One region of the Kitasatospora sp. NPDC093102 genome, then DNA from elsewhere that is predicted to be linked to it. Evidence: riboswitches for the same ligand, from Rfam matches in the RefSeq annotation. Region 1 holds a riboswitch; each other region holds the start of a gene.
The links. A riboswitch is a leader RNA that binds a small molecule or an ion and turns the genes downstream of it on or off. The one in region 1 is predicted to bind cobalamin.

Region 1 (3,793 bases):
CGCACTGCAGTGCTCCCTCACCCGCTCCCGCCGCCCCGCGTACGCATCCGCCATGCGTCGAGCCTACGAACCCCCGGCCCGAACCGCCCGCCGAGCACCCCCGACAGAACCCCCGGTGCCCCTTGCGCGCCCCCTGCGCGACCGCGCCGTCACTACCGGACACGCGCCGTGGCCCCCGCTCCCCCGCGCGCCGCACCCCGAGCCTCGGCGGTGCCCACCCCTCACCGCCCGCTACCGTTCGTCACCACTCGTTCACCACTCGTCCGGGTCGAACGGGCCCCGCGGCGGTGCGGGATCGTGCTGCCGAAGCCGGGCCGGCAGCCGGTGGGCGGACATGGACGCTTCCTGGCGTCCGGGAATGGGCAGGGCCGGGCTCGCGTTGGAATGCACGAAAATGGCTTCCATTTCGGTGTACGGTCCCGGCCCGACGCACGAGACCCGGCACCCCGGACCCCAGGAGGACGCCCGATGGCCCGCAGCGAACTGCGCCCGGTGATCAAGCTCCGCTCCACCGCCGGCACCGGCTTCACGTACGTGACCCGCAAGAACCGCCGCAACGACCCGGACCGGATGGTCCTGCGCAAGTACGACCCGGCGGCCGGCCGGCACGTCGACTTCCGTGAGGAGCGCTGACCCCGCACACACGAACGGCGCCTCCCCGAGCCCGGGGAGGCGCCGTTCCGTCCGCTCGACGGCTCAGCGCGGCGGCGGGACGGAGACCACCATGGTCAGCCGCAGCACCCGCTCCCCCGTATTGCGGTAGACGTGCGCGTACGAGGCGTCGAAGGAGACCGTGCCGCCGGCCGGCACCGGATGGTCCGCACCGTCGTGGACCAGGGTCAGCTCGCCGTCGCGGGCACGCTGCTGCTCGCGGCCGCCTGAGTCACGAGTTCTCGGGCGTCCAGCGCTGCTCGACCCGGGCGAGCTTCCAGTACCCGATCGCGATCGCCCAGACCACCACGAACAGCCCGGCGATGGCGTAGCCGACGTTGTCCAGCGAGATGTCCGCGATGAACCCGGAGACCGGGTCGGTCAGATCGAGCTTCTCGTGCAGCACCCCGACCAGCTCGATGGTGCCGATGATGAAGGCCACCGCGATCGACAGACCAGTGATGGTCAGGTTGTAGTACACCTTCCGGACCGGGTTGGCGAAGGCCCACTGGTACGCGAAGTTCATGAACGTCCCGTCCAGGGTGTCGAACAGGCTCATCCCGGCCGCGAACAGCAGCGGCAGGCAGACGATCGCGTACCAGGGCAGGCCGGAGGCCGCACCCGAGCCGGCCATCACCATCAGGGTGACCTCGGTCGCGGTGTCGAAGCCCAGGCCCAGCACCATGCCCACCGGGAACATCTGCCCCGGCCGGGTGATCGAACGGGTCGCTCGGTTCAGCACCCGGGCCATGAAGCCGCGCGAGTCGAGGTGCGCCTCCAGCTCCTCCTCGTCGAACCGCCCGGCCCGCATCGCCCGGAACACCTTGAGGATGCCGAGCAGCGCCGCCAGGTTGAGCGCGCCGATCAGGTAGAGGAACGCGCCGGAGGCCGTCGTGCCGACCATCCCGAGCCACTTGTGGGTGGTCGACTCGTCGTCCATCAGCGTGTTCGCCAACTGCGCGCCGCCCGCCACCAGGGCGGCCATCAGCACCACCATCGAGGAGTGCCCGAGGGCGAACCAGAAGCCCACCGAGACCGGCCGCTTGCCGTCCGCCATCAGCTTGCGGGTGGTGTTGTCGATCACCGCGATGTGGTCGGCGTCGAAGGCGTGCCGCATGCCGAGGGTGTACGCGGTGATGCCCAGGCCCACCCCGAAGACCTGGGTGCCGACCGCGTACTTCTCGGGTGCGACCAGGAAGATCAGCGTTCCGAAGGCCACCACGTGCATGGCCAGGATCACCGTCATCAACCCGGCCGTACGGACGGTGTCCTCGCGCCGCCATCTGAAGGCGGGCAGGACGGAAGGGGCCGTCTTCGCCCCGGCGGCAACGGTTTCGGGCAGGGTCATCTGCAGATCACGCTCCAGCACCTCGTGGAAAACCTCGTGAGATGCCGTGGCCGGTCTCCTGGCTTACGGGACGCCCGTACCCGCCTTCCCAGGCGCGCGAGGCGCCCAGTGGCTCCGTGGGTACGGCCGACGTTCCTCCGCAGGCGGAGGAACGACCCGATCACAGTGGCGAGGGCCGCTCCGGGCTGGGACCCCTGAGGGTCCGTCACCGGTCTTCCCGAGCACCACGGCGGGCTACACCGTAGGGGCCGGGCCCGACCCGTGCAAGGCTGCGCACCTGCGCAGGTGTCCAGGATCACAGGGATCCGCCTGCAAGAATGTCCGCATGCATCTCGTACCGGCCGACCGCGCGGGCCACCGCACCATCGACGGGCACCGGGTCTGCGAGGCCATCGCCGCGATCGGCGACCCCGCGCACGTCCGGTCCTGGGCCGAGCGGTTCTCCCTGCTCGCCGACCCCGGGCGGCTCGCCCTGCTGCTGGCCCTCCACCGGGCCGGCCCGCTCGCCGTCACCGACCTCGCGGTCGCCACCGGCATGCGCGACCCCGCCGTCTCCCAGGCCCTGCGGCTGCTCCGCACGGCCGGCGTGGTCACCGGCGACCGAGACGGACGAGTGGTGCGCTACCGGCTCGTGGACGACGCCATGCGCCCCCTCCTGGACGAGTGCGCCGCCGCCGAGCACCACGAACCCAGCGCGGCCGCGGGCTGACTCCCCCTCGGGCCGGCCGATTCCCGGGAAGGGCGCGGCGCGCCGGAGGCCGCCCCTGCCAGTACGATCATGGTGTGCCGTCCCACCCCCACGCCTGGCCCGCCGACCGCTGGAACACCGACCCGGTCAAGGCCCGCGTGCTGGCGGTCGCCCGCACCCTCACCTCCGCCACCCGGGTCCTGGACGTCCTCTCCCTGCTGGGCCCGCACGGCATCGACCTCTACTTCACCGTCAACCCCGGTTCCGCCTTCGCCGACCGCGCCCTGGACGAGTACCTCCACGGCCTGCCCGGCTTCACCGTGCTGGACTGGGAGGACGCCGTCCGCCGCCACTTCGACCTGGCCGTCGCCTGCGCCGTCCACTCCTCCATGCACCGCCTGGACGCCCGCCTCGTCGTCCTCCCGCACGGCGCCGGCTACAACCGCCTGGTCACCGAGTCCACCGGCGACACGATCAGCGCCGCCGGCCTGTCCCGCAACGAACTCACCCACCGCGGACGGGTGTTCGTGGACGTCCTCGGCCTCTCCCACCCCGAACAGCTGGACCGGCTGCGGATCTCCTGCCCCGAGGCGCTCGACGTCGCCAAGGTGGTCGGCGACCCGTGCTTCGACCGGATGCTCGGCAGCCGGCGCTCCCGCGACGGCTACCGCGCCGCGCTCGGCGCCACCGGCGACCGACGGCTCGTCGTCGTCAGCTCCACCTGGAGCGAGCACTCGTTATTCGGCAGCCGTCCCGACCTGCCCCAGCGGCTGGTCCGCCAACTGCCCGCCGACGAGTACACGGTGGCCGTCGTCCTGCACCCCAACGTGTGGAGCCGCCACGACCCCGAGGCGCTGCTCGACGACGCCCGCCGGATGGGCCTGCGCCTGATCCCGCCCCACCAGGGCTGGCAGGCCGCACTCGTCGCCGCCGACTGCGTGATCGGCGACCACGGCTCGGTCACCGTCTACGGCGCCGCCCTGGACCACCGCACCGTGCTCGTCGCCACCGGCGCCGCCGAACTCGACCCGCGCTCCCCCAGCTACGCCTTCGGCCAGGCCGCACCCGTCCTCGACCCGGACGGGGACCTCGCCGCCCAACTCGAA
Region 2 (3,793 bases), on a different contig from region 1:
TGACCGTCCAGGCCGCACTCTCGCTGCGCCTGCTGGCCGCCGCGCACCCCGAGGAGGCGGCCGCCATGGTCGTCGGGCGCCAGCAGCTGGCCCACCTGCTGCACGGCACCCCGGTCACCACCGACCTGGTCGACCGGGTGCACGGCTCGCCCTGGCTCTACCCGCCGCTGGCCGGCGCCGCCGCCGACGCCAACGGCATCTGGGGCACCCGGCTGCTCAGCCTCGGCTTCGCGCTGCTGACCACGGTGCTGCTGTACTCGCTGACCAGGCGGCTGTTCAACGAGCGGGTCGCCATCTGCGCCATAGCCGTGTACGCCGTCCTCCAGTCCACCGTCGTGGTCGGCTTCTACGCCGCGCCCGAGTCCCTCGCCGTCCTGCTGGTCGCCGTCGCGGCCTGGACCACGGTGTTCACCGCCCGCCGCCACCCGGCCATGGCCCTGCTCGCCGCCCCACCCACGGCACTGGCCTGCGCCGTGGCCTACTCCGCGGCCTTCGCCGTCCCCGCGCTGGTCGCTCTCGCCTTCGCCTGCGCCCGGCCGTACCATCGGGCCGGCCCGGCCGCCGTGCGCGCGCTGCTGGCGGCCCTCGGCACCCTCGTCCTGCTGCTGCCGTTCGGCACCCTGGGCAAGGTCGCCGGATGGTCGCCCTCGCAGGGCAACGCCCCCGGCTCCACCGGCTCGATCCTGCTCGGCACGCTCCAGTGGGCCGGCCTGTTCACCGTCCTCGCGGTGGCCGGCACCATCGCCTACGCGCGCCGCGAGCAGATGAACGAGCACGACGCACCGGAGAAGGACGCCGTCCCCACCTCCCGGAGCCGGCGCGCCCTGCTCGGGGCCACCCTGACCGTCACGGCCCTGCTGATCCCCGCCGCCCACCTGTGGACCGGCACCTCCGGCGCGTTGTTCCGCCACCTCGGCTACGGCATGCTGCTCGCCGCCCCGCTCGCCGGGGTCGGCCTGACCCGGCTGGTCGGTGCCCACTTCCGCCATCCCCAGCTGGGCATCCTGGTCTGGGTCGCCCTGCTCGCCCTCGGCCTGGAGCAGTCCGCCCTGCGCTACCAGAACGGGCCCGACTCCGGCCGCCTGCTGGCCGTCCTGCGGGCCCACACGCAGCCCCAGGGCCGCTACCTCACCGAGGTCGACGGACTCGCCGAGTACTACCTCGGCAGCGTCTCCAAGCCCGAGCAGTGGGTCTCCGCGCGCACCGGCACGGAGTACCGCGACGGGGCCGGGGTCGAGCATCACGGCGACGACGGCAGCGTGGCCGCGATCCGGGACGGCTGGTTCACGATGGTCGTCCTCGACAGCACCGCGCCGAGGGCCACCGACCGGGCCCTGAGCGAGGCCCTGGCCGTCGCCGGGCACTACCGGCTGGTCGCCCAATTCACGTCGCCGACCGGCGATTCGAGTACGTACAAGGTCTATCTCAAGCACTGACCGGCCGCCCGGCCTACGCACATCCGCGACACGACAGGCACAACATATGGTGCCGCCGCAGTCCGGCGGCACTACATGTATGCTCACTCCTGCTGTCGATGCAGGGGAACCCGGTGCGAATCCGGGACTGCCCCGCAGCGGTGTGCGGGCGGCTCCAGCAGCCGTACCCGCGAGTCCGATGACCTGCCGAACAGTGTGCGCCACGGCCCTCCCGCAGAGGCCGCGCCGGCACCAGCAGTACCCCCTCCGGGCCTCGCGGGCGGGCCGGGGAGTCACCGTCGCGCGACGCCGTCTGCGTTCGCGCCGTGCTCCCCTGCCCAGATCGGCCCGGTGCCCCCGATCACCGCCGCCGATCGCCGCCAGGAGAGAGCGCCTTGACCATCGCCGCCTCAGCCACCCTGCCCGCCCAGGGCTCCGGTACCGCCTTCACCGACCCGACGGTCTCCGACCCCGGCGGCGCCCTGCTGCGGCTGCTCACCGACCGCAGCACCGACCTCACCGAGGTGGACCCCGGCCATGTCGCCGCCGCCGCGCTGCGCGGCCGCCACGCCGGCTCGGACTTCGCCGAGCTGCGCGGGCTGGCCGTGGACGCCGCCGCGTCGATGATCGCCGAGGACCCCCAGTACTCGAAGCTGGCCGCCCGCCTGCTCGCGCTGGAGATCGTCGACGAGGCGACCAGCCAGGGCTCGGTGTCCTTCTCCGCCTCGATCGCCGTCGGCCACGCCGAGGGCCTGATCGGCGACACCACCGCGGCCTTCGTCGCCAAGCACGCCGCCGCCCTGGACGGGCTGGTCGACGCCGCGGGCGACGACCGCTTCGAGTACTTCGGCCTGCGCACCGTGCAGTCCCGCTACCTGCTGCGCCACCCGATCACCCGCAAGGTGATCGAGACCCCGCAGCACTTCCTGCTCCGCGTCGCCTGCGGCCTGGCGGTCGGCGACAGCGAGCAGTCGGTGCGCGAGGTGGCCGAGCTGTACGGCCTGATGAGCCGCCTGGAGTACCTGACCTCCTCGCCGACGCTCTTCAACTCCGGCACCCGCCACCCGCAGATGTCGAGCTGCTACCTGCTCGACTCCCCGCTGGACAACCTGGACTCGATCTACAACCGCTACGCGCAGATCGCCCGGCTGTCCAAGCACGCCGGCGGCATCGGCCTGTCCTACTCGCGCATCCGCTCGCGCGGCAGCCTGATCCGCGGCACCAACGGCAAGTCCAACGGCATCGTGCCGTTCCTGCGCACCCTCGACTCCTCGGTCGCCGCCGTCAACCAGGGCGGCCGCCGCAAGGGCGCGGCCTGCGTCTACCTGGAGACCTGGCACGCCGACATCGAGGAGTTCCTGGAGCTCCGCGACAACACCGGCGAGGAGGCGCGCCGCACCCACAACCTCAACCTGGCGCACTGGATCCCGGACGAGTTCATGCGCCGGGTCAACGCCAACGAGGACTGGTCGCTGTTCTCCCCGGCCGACGTGCCGGAGCTGGTCGATCTGTGGGGCGCCGACTTCGACGAGGCGTACCGCAAGGCCGAGCTGGCCGGCAAGGCCGTCCGCACCATCCCGGCGCAGACCCTGTACGCCCGTATGATGCGCACCCTCGCGCAGACCGGCAACGGCTGGATGACTTTCAAGGACGCCTCCAACCGCGCCGCCAACCAGACCGCGCTGCCGGGCCGCACCGTGCACTCCTCCAACCTGTGCACGGAGATCCTGGAGGTCACGGACGACTCCGAGACCGCCGTCTGCAACCTGGGCTCGGTCAACCTCGGCGCCCACGTGGCTCTTGATGCCCGTGCCGATGACCTGATCAACGCCATGGACTGGGAGCGGCTGGACGCCACCGTGCGCACCGCCGTGACCTTCCTCGACCGTGTGGTGGACATCAACTTCTACCCGACCACCGAGGCCGGGACGTCCAACTCCCGCTGGCGGCCGGTCGGCCTCGGCGTGATGGGCCTCCAGGACGTCTTCTTCAAGCTGCGCATCGACTTCGACTCCGCCGAGGCGAAGCAGCTGTCCACGCTGATCGCCGAGCGCATCATGCTCACCGCGTACGAGCGCTCCGCCGACCTGGCCGAGCAGCTCGGCCGCCACGAGGCGTACGGCGAGACCCGCGCCGCCCGCGGCGAGCTGCACATCGACCACTTCGCGAGCGCCGCCCCGCAGTGGGCCGACCGCTGGACGGCGCTGCGCGCCCGGATCGCCGAGACCGGCCTGCGCAACTCGCTGCTGCTGGCCATCGCGCCGACCGCGACCATCGCGTCCATCGCCGGCGTGTACGAGTGCATCGAGCCGCAGGTGTCCAACCTGTTCAAGCGCGAGACGCTGTCCGGCGAGTTCCTCCAGGTCAACCCGTACCTG
Region 3 (3,793 bases), on a different contig from region 1:
GACCTCCGTGGAGGCGGTGCGCGGCCTGTTCTCCGACTCCTCGCGGGCCGCCGCCCTCGCCGACGAGTCCGACCTGCCCCGGCTGCGGGCGGTGCGGACCCGGCTGCGCGGGGTCTTCGAGGCCGCCGCCGACGGCGACGAGGTCCGCGGCGTCGACCTGCTGAACAGCCTGCTGATGGAGTACCCCGTCAGCCCGCTGATCTCCGGGCACGACCACCTGGACGACGCCGGGCGGCCGCGCTGGCACCTGCACCTGGCCGACAACTCGCCCACCGCCACCGCGCACTTCAGCGCCGTCGCCTGCATGGGCCTGGCCGTCCACCTGACCGAGCTGGGCGCCGACCGGCTCGGCATCTGCCAGGCCGCGCCCTGCCGCAACGCCTACCTGGACACCTCGACCAACCGCTCCCGCCGCTACTGCTCGGACCGCTGCGCGACCCGCGCCAACGTGGCCGCCTACCGGGCCCGCAAGCGCCAGGAGGCGGAAGCCGCGGCCCGCGCCTAGCCGGGAACGCGCCCTAGACCTCTTCCACCCAGACGCCGAGCCGACGGGCCAGGCCCGGCACCCGGGCCAGCCGCGGGGCGAGCAGCAGCCGCTCCAGCCGTCGCCCCGGCGCCAGCCAGGCCGGGCTCGGGCGCAGCCGCAGCAGCGCCCGGCCGAGCACCAGCTCGTCCGGGACGGCGCCGTAGCTGCGGCTGTCGCTGTCCACCGGGCGGTTGTCGGAGAGCAGCCACCAGCCCTTGGCCCGGCGCTCGGCGGCCCGCTTCACCACCAGCAGGTCCTGCTGGAACGGGTGGCGGAAGACCACCACCGCGCCCGGCCGGATCGGCGCGCCGTAGCGGACCAGCAGCTGGTCGCCCTCGCGCAGGGTCGGGACCATCGACGGCCCCGCCACGTCGACCAGCCCGAACGGCAGCGCGCCACCGTCCCGGCCCTGCCTCCCGGCTCCGGCGCCCTCCGGCCGCGTGCTCCGCGCCACGACTCCTCCTCCCGATCCGCCCGCCCCCAGTCTGCCGCACGGACCGCCACCTGCTCGATGTCCGGAATACCCCGTTTCCGGGTCCGTCTTTTGCCCTAGGCCCGCCGCCCGACCGCGAAACCGGGAGGGCGGAAGGGTAATCTCGGGCGCGGGAAGACGATCTAAGGAAGGACTCCCATGTTCTCTCGTCTGTTTGCACCGCGCGCCACCGCCCACGCCCACTGCGACCTGCCCTGCGGCGTGTACGACCCGGCGCAGGCCAAGCTCGAGGCCGAGTCGGTCAAGGCCACCCAGGAGAAGTACCAGGCCAACGAGGACCCGCACTTCCGCGCCCGCGCCATCATCATCAAGGAGCAGCGCGCCGAGGCCGTCAAGCACCACATCTCGGTGCTGTGGAGCGACTACTTCAAGGCCCCGCACTTCGAGAAGTACCCGCAGCTGCACCAGCTGATCAACGACACCCTGAAGGCCGCCTCGGCCGCCAAGGCGTCCACCGACCCGGCCACCGGCCAGGCCCTGCTGGACCTGATCGCCGAGGTCGACAAGATCTTCTGGGAGACCAAGCAGGCCTGAGCCTGACGCGTCGCCACCCGGCCGCCCCCGTCCGCACCGCCGGACGGGGGCGGTCGTGCGTTCACGTCCGGTCCGACGCGGTAAGGGTTGCCTGCCCTGAGCGGCTGTTATGCTGCCAGGGCGTCCGAGGGGGAAGTCCGGTGTGAATCCGGCGCTGACCCGCAACGGTGAGCACGGCCCGTACCAGCCCGTACGACCGCGCCAGCCCGATCGCCCTCGGTCGCCGACCTCCCGACAACTCGCCGCGGACTGCGAGGGGAACGGCGCCCCGGCACGCCTCCGGCCCGCGCCCGCCCCGGCGCACCCGCGGCCCGAGGCAAGGCGCACCCGTGAACCGTGCAGTCGGCCCGCCCGCTCGTCGAATACCCGTCGTCCCGCTCGCCGCCGGCCTCGCCGCCGCGCTGCTGCTCTCGCTGGTCTGCGGGGTCGCCCTCGGCTCCTCCGGGCTCGGCCTGCCCCGCGTGCTGCGACTGCTGGGCGCCGGGCTGACGGGCGGCCGGCTGGACGCCGGCGAGGCGGCCGCGTACGCGATCGTCTGGGAGATCCGGCTGCCGCGCACCGTGCTGGCCGCCGTGGTCGGCGCCGGTCTCGCCGCCTGCGGGGTCGCCGTCCAGGCGCTGGTGCGCAACGCGCTGGCCGACCCCTTCGTGCTCGGCATCTCCTCCGGCGCGGCCGTCGGCGCCAACGCCGTGCTGCTGTTCGGCGCCTTCGCCTCGCTCGGGGTGTGGGCGGTCTCCGCCTCCGCCTTCGGCTCCGCACTGGCCGCCATGACGCTGGTCTACCTCGCCGCCCGCACCGCGTACGGGCTCACCCCGCTGCGCCTGGTGCTCACCGGCACCGCCCTGTCCTACGGCTTCTCCGCCACCACCACCCTGATGGTCTTCGCCGCCGACCGCGGCGAGGCCGCCCGGGACGCCATGATGTGGCTGCTCGGCAGCCTCGGCGGCGCCACCTGGGGCAAGGTGCCGATCGCCGCCGTCACGGTGCTGGCCGGCCTCGTCCACCTGACCTGCGCCGCCGGGCGGCTGGACGCGCTCGCCATGGGCGACGAGACCTCCGCCTCGCTCGGCGTGGACCCGGACCGGCTGCGCCGTGAGCTGTTCGTGGTGACCGCCGCCGTCACCGGCACCGTGGTCGCGGTCAGCGGGGCGATCGGCTTCGTCGGGCTGCTGGTGCCGCACCTGGCGCGGATGCTGGTCGGCGCGGGGCACCGCCGGGTGCTGGTGATCGCGCCGCTCGCCGGGGCGCTGCTGCTGGTCTGGGTGGACATCGCCTCGCGCACCCTGCTGGCACCCGCCGAACTGCCTGTCGGGGTGTTCACCGCGGTGCTCGGCGTGCCCGCCTTCCTGGTGATGATGCGCCGCCGCGGCCAGGCCTTCGGAGGCACCCGATGACCGGCGTGACCGAGGCGGCCGGCATGACCGGTGCGACCGGACCGGCGCAGGCCCAGGACCTCGCCGTCGACGCCGTCTCGGTGGAGCTGGCCGGCACCCGGCTGGTCCACGAGGTGAGCCTGGCAGCCGCCGCCGGGCAGGTGGTCGGGCTGGTCGGCCCGAACGGCAGCGGCAAGTCGACCCTGCTGCGCTGCGTCTACCGGGTGCTGAAGCCGGCCGGCGGCGTGGTCCGGCTGGCCGGCGACGACCTGCACGCCCTCACCGCCCGCGAGACGGCCCGCCGGGTGGCCGCGCTGACCCAGGAGCACTCCGCCGAGTTCGACTTCACGGTGGCCGAGGTGGTCGCCATGGGCCGGCTGCCGCACCGCCGCGGCTTCGGCGCCCCGGCCGAGGGGGACGGGGAGCGCTGCGCCGAGGCGCTGCGCAAGGTCCGGGCCGGGCACCTCGCCGAGCGGGGCTTCCTGAGCCTGTCCGGGGGCGAGAAGCAGCGGGTGCTGTTCGCCCGCGCGCTGGTCCAGGAGCCGCGCCTGCTGGTGCTGGACGAACCCACCAACCACCTCGACATCGCGCACCAGTTGGAGGTGCTGGCGCTCGCCCGCGAGGCCGGTCCGACGGTGCTCACCGCGCTGCACGACCTCAATCTGGCGGCGAGCCACTGCGACCTGCTGTACGTGCTGCGGGCCGGCCGGATCGTCGCCTCCGGTCCACCCGGCGAGGTGCTCCGCCCCACCCTGCTGGCCGAGGTGTTCGGCGTCCGGGGCACCCCGGTGCGGCACCCGGGGACGGGCGCCCTCCAGCTGCTGTTCGACCGCCTCGACCACCCCGCCTGATCCCACCCCTTCCAGA

Region 2: it holds a riboswitch for cobalamin, as region 1 does, so the genes downstream of both, AB0O11_RS06710 (ribonucleoside-diphosphate reductase subunit alpha) here and AB0O11_RS12760 (HoxN/HupN/NixA family nickel/cobalt transporter) in region 1, are expected to answer to the same signal.
Region 3: it holds a riboswitch for cobalamin, as region 1 does, so the genes downstream of both, AB0O11_RS06855 (iron ABC transporter permease) here and AB0O11_RS12760 (HoxN/HupN/NixA family nickel/cobalt transporter) in region 1, are expected to answer to the same signal.

Annotation. Positions count from the first base shown of each region.
Region 1 covers NZ_JBFBFA010000007.1:126,561-130,353, forward strand. The annotation lists gene AB0O11_RS12745 (aminopeptidase P family protein) at 1-54, opposite strand, end outside; gene rpmG (50S ribosomal protein L33) at 469-633, shown strand; partial or broken gene AB0O11_RS12755 (cupin domain-containing protein) at 697-852, opposite strand; gene AB0O11_RS12760 (HoxN/HupN/NixA family nickel/cobalt transporter) at 884-1,999, opposite strand; cobalamin riboswitch at 2,030-2,243, opposite strand; gene AB0O11_RS12765 (metalloregulator ArsR/SmtB family transcription factor) at 2,325-2,708, shown strand; gene AB0O11_RS12770 (hypothetical protein) at 2,783-3,793, shown strand, end outside.
Region 2 covers NZ_JBFBFA010000003.1:225,972-229,764, reverse strand. The annotation lists gene AB0O11_RS06715 (glycosyltransferase family 39 protein) at 1-1,436, shown strand, start outside; cobalamin riboswitch at 1,483-1,642, shown strand; gene AB0O11_RS06710 (ribonucleoside-diphosphate reductase subunit alpha) at 1,835-3,793, shown strand, end outside.
Region 3 covers NZ_JBFBFA010000003.1:259,928-263,720, reverse strand. The annotation lists gene AB0O11_RS06870 (CGNR zinc finger domain-containing protein) at 1-505, shown strand, start outside; gene sodX (nickel-type superoxide dismutase maturation protease) at 519-881, opposite strand; gene sodN (superoxide dismutase, Ni) at 1,158-1,553, shown strand; cobalamin riboswitch at 1,621-1,760, shown strand; gene AB0O11_RS06855 (iron ABC transporter permease) at 1,883-2,947, shown strand; gene AB0O11_RS06850 (ABC transporter ATP-binding protein) at 2,971-3,777, shown strand.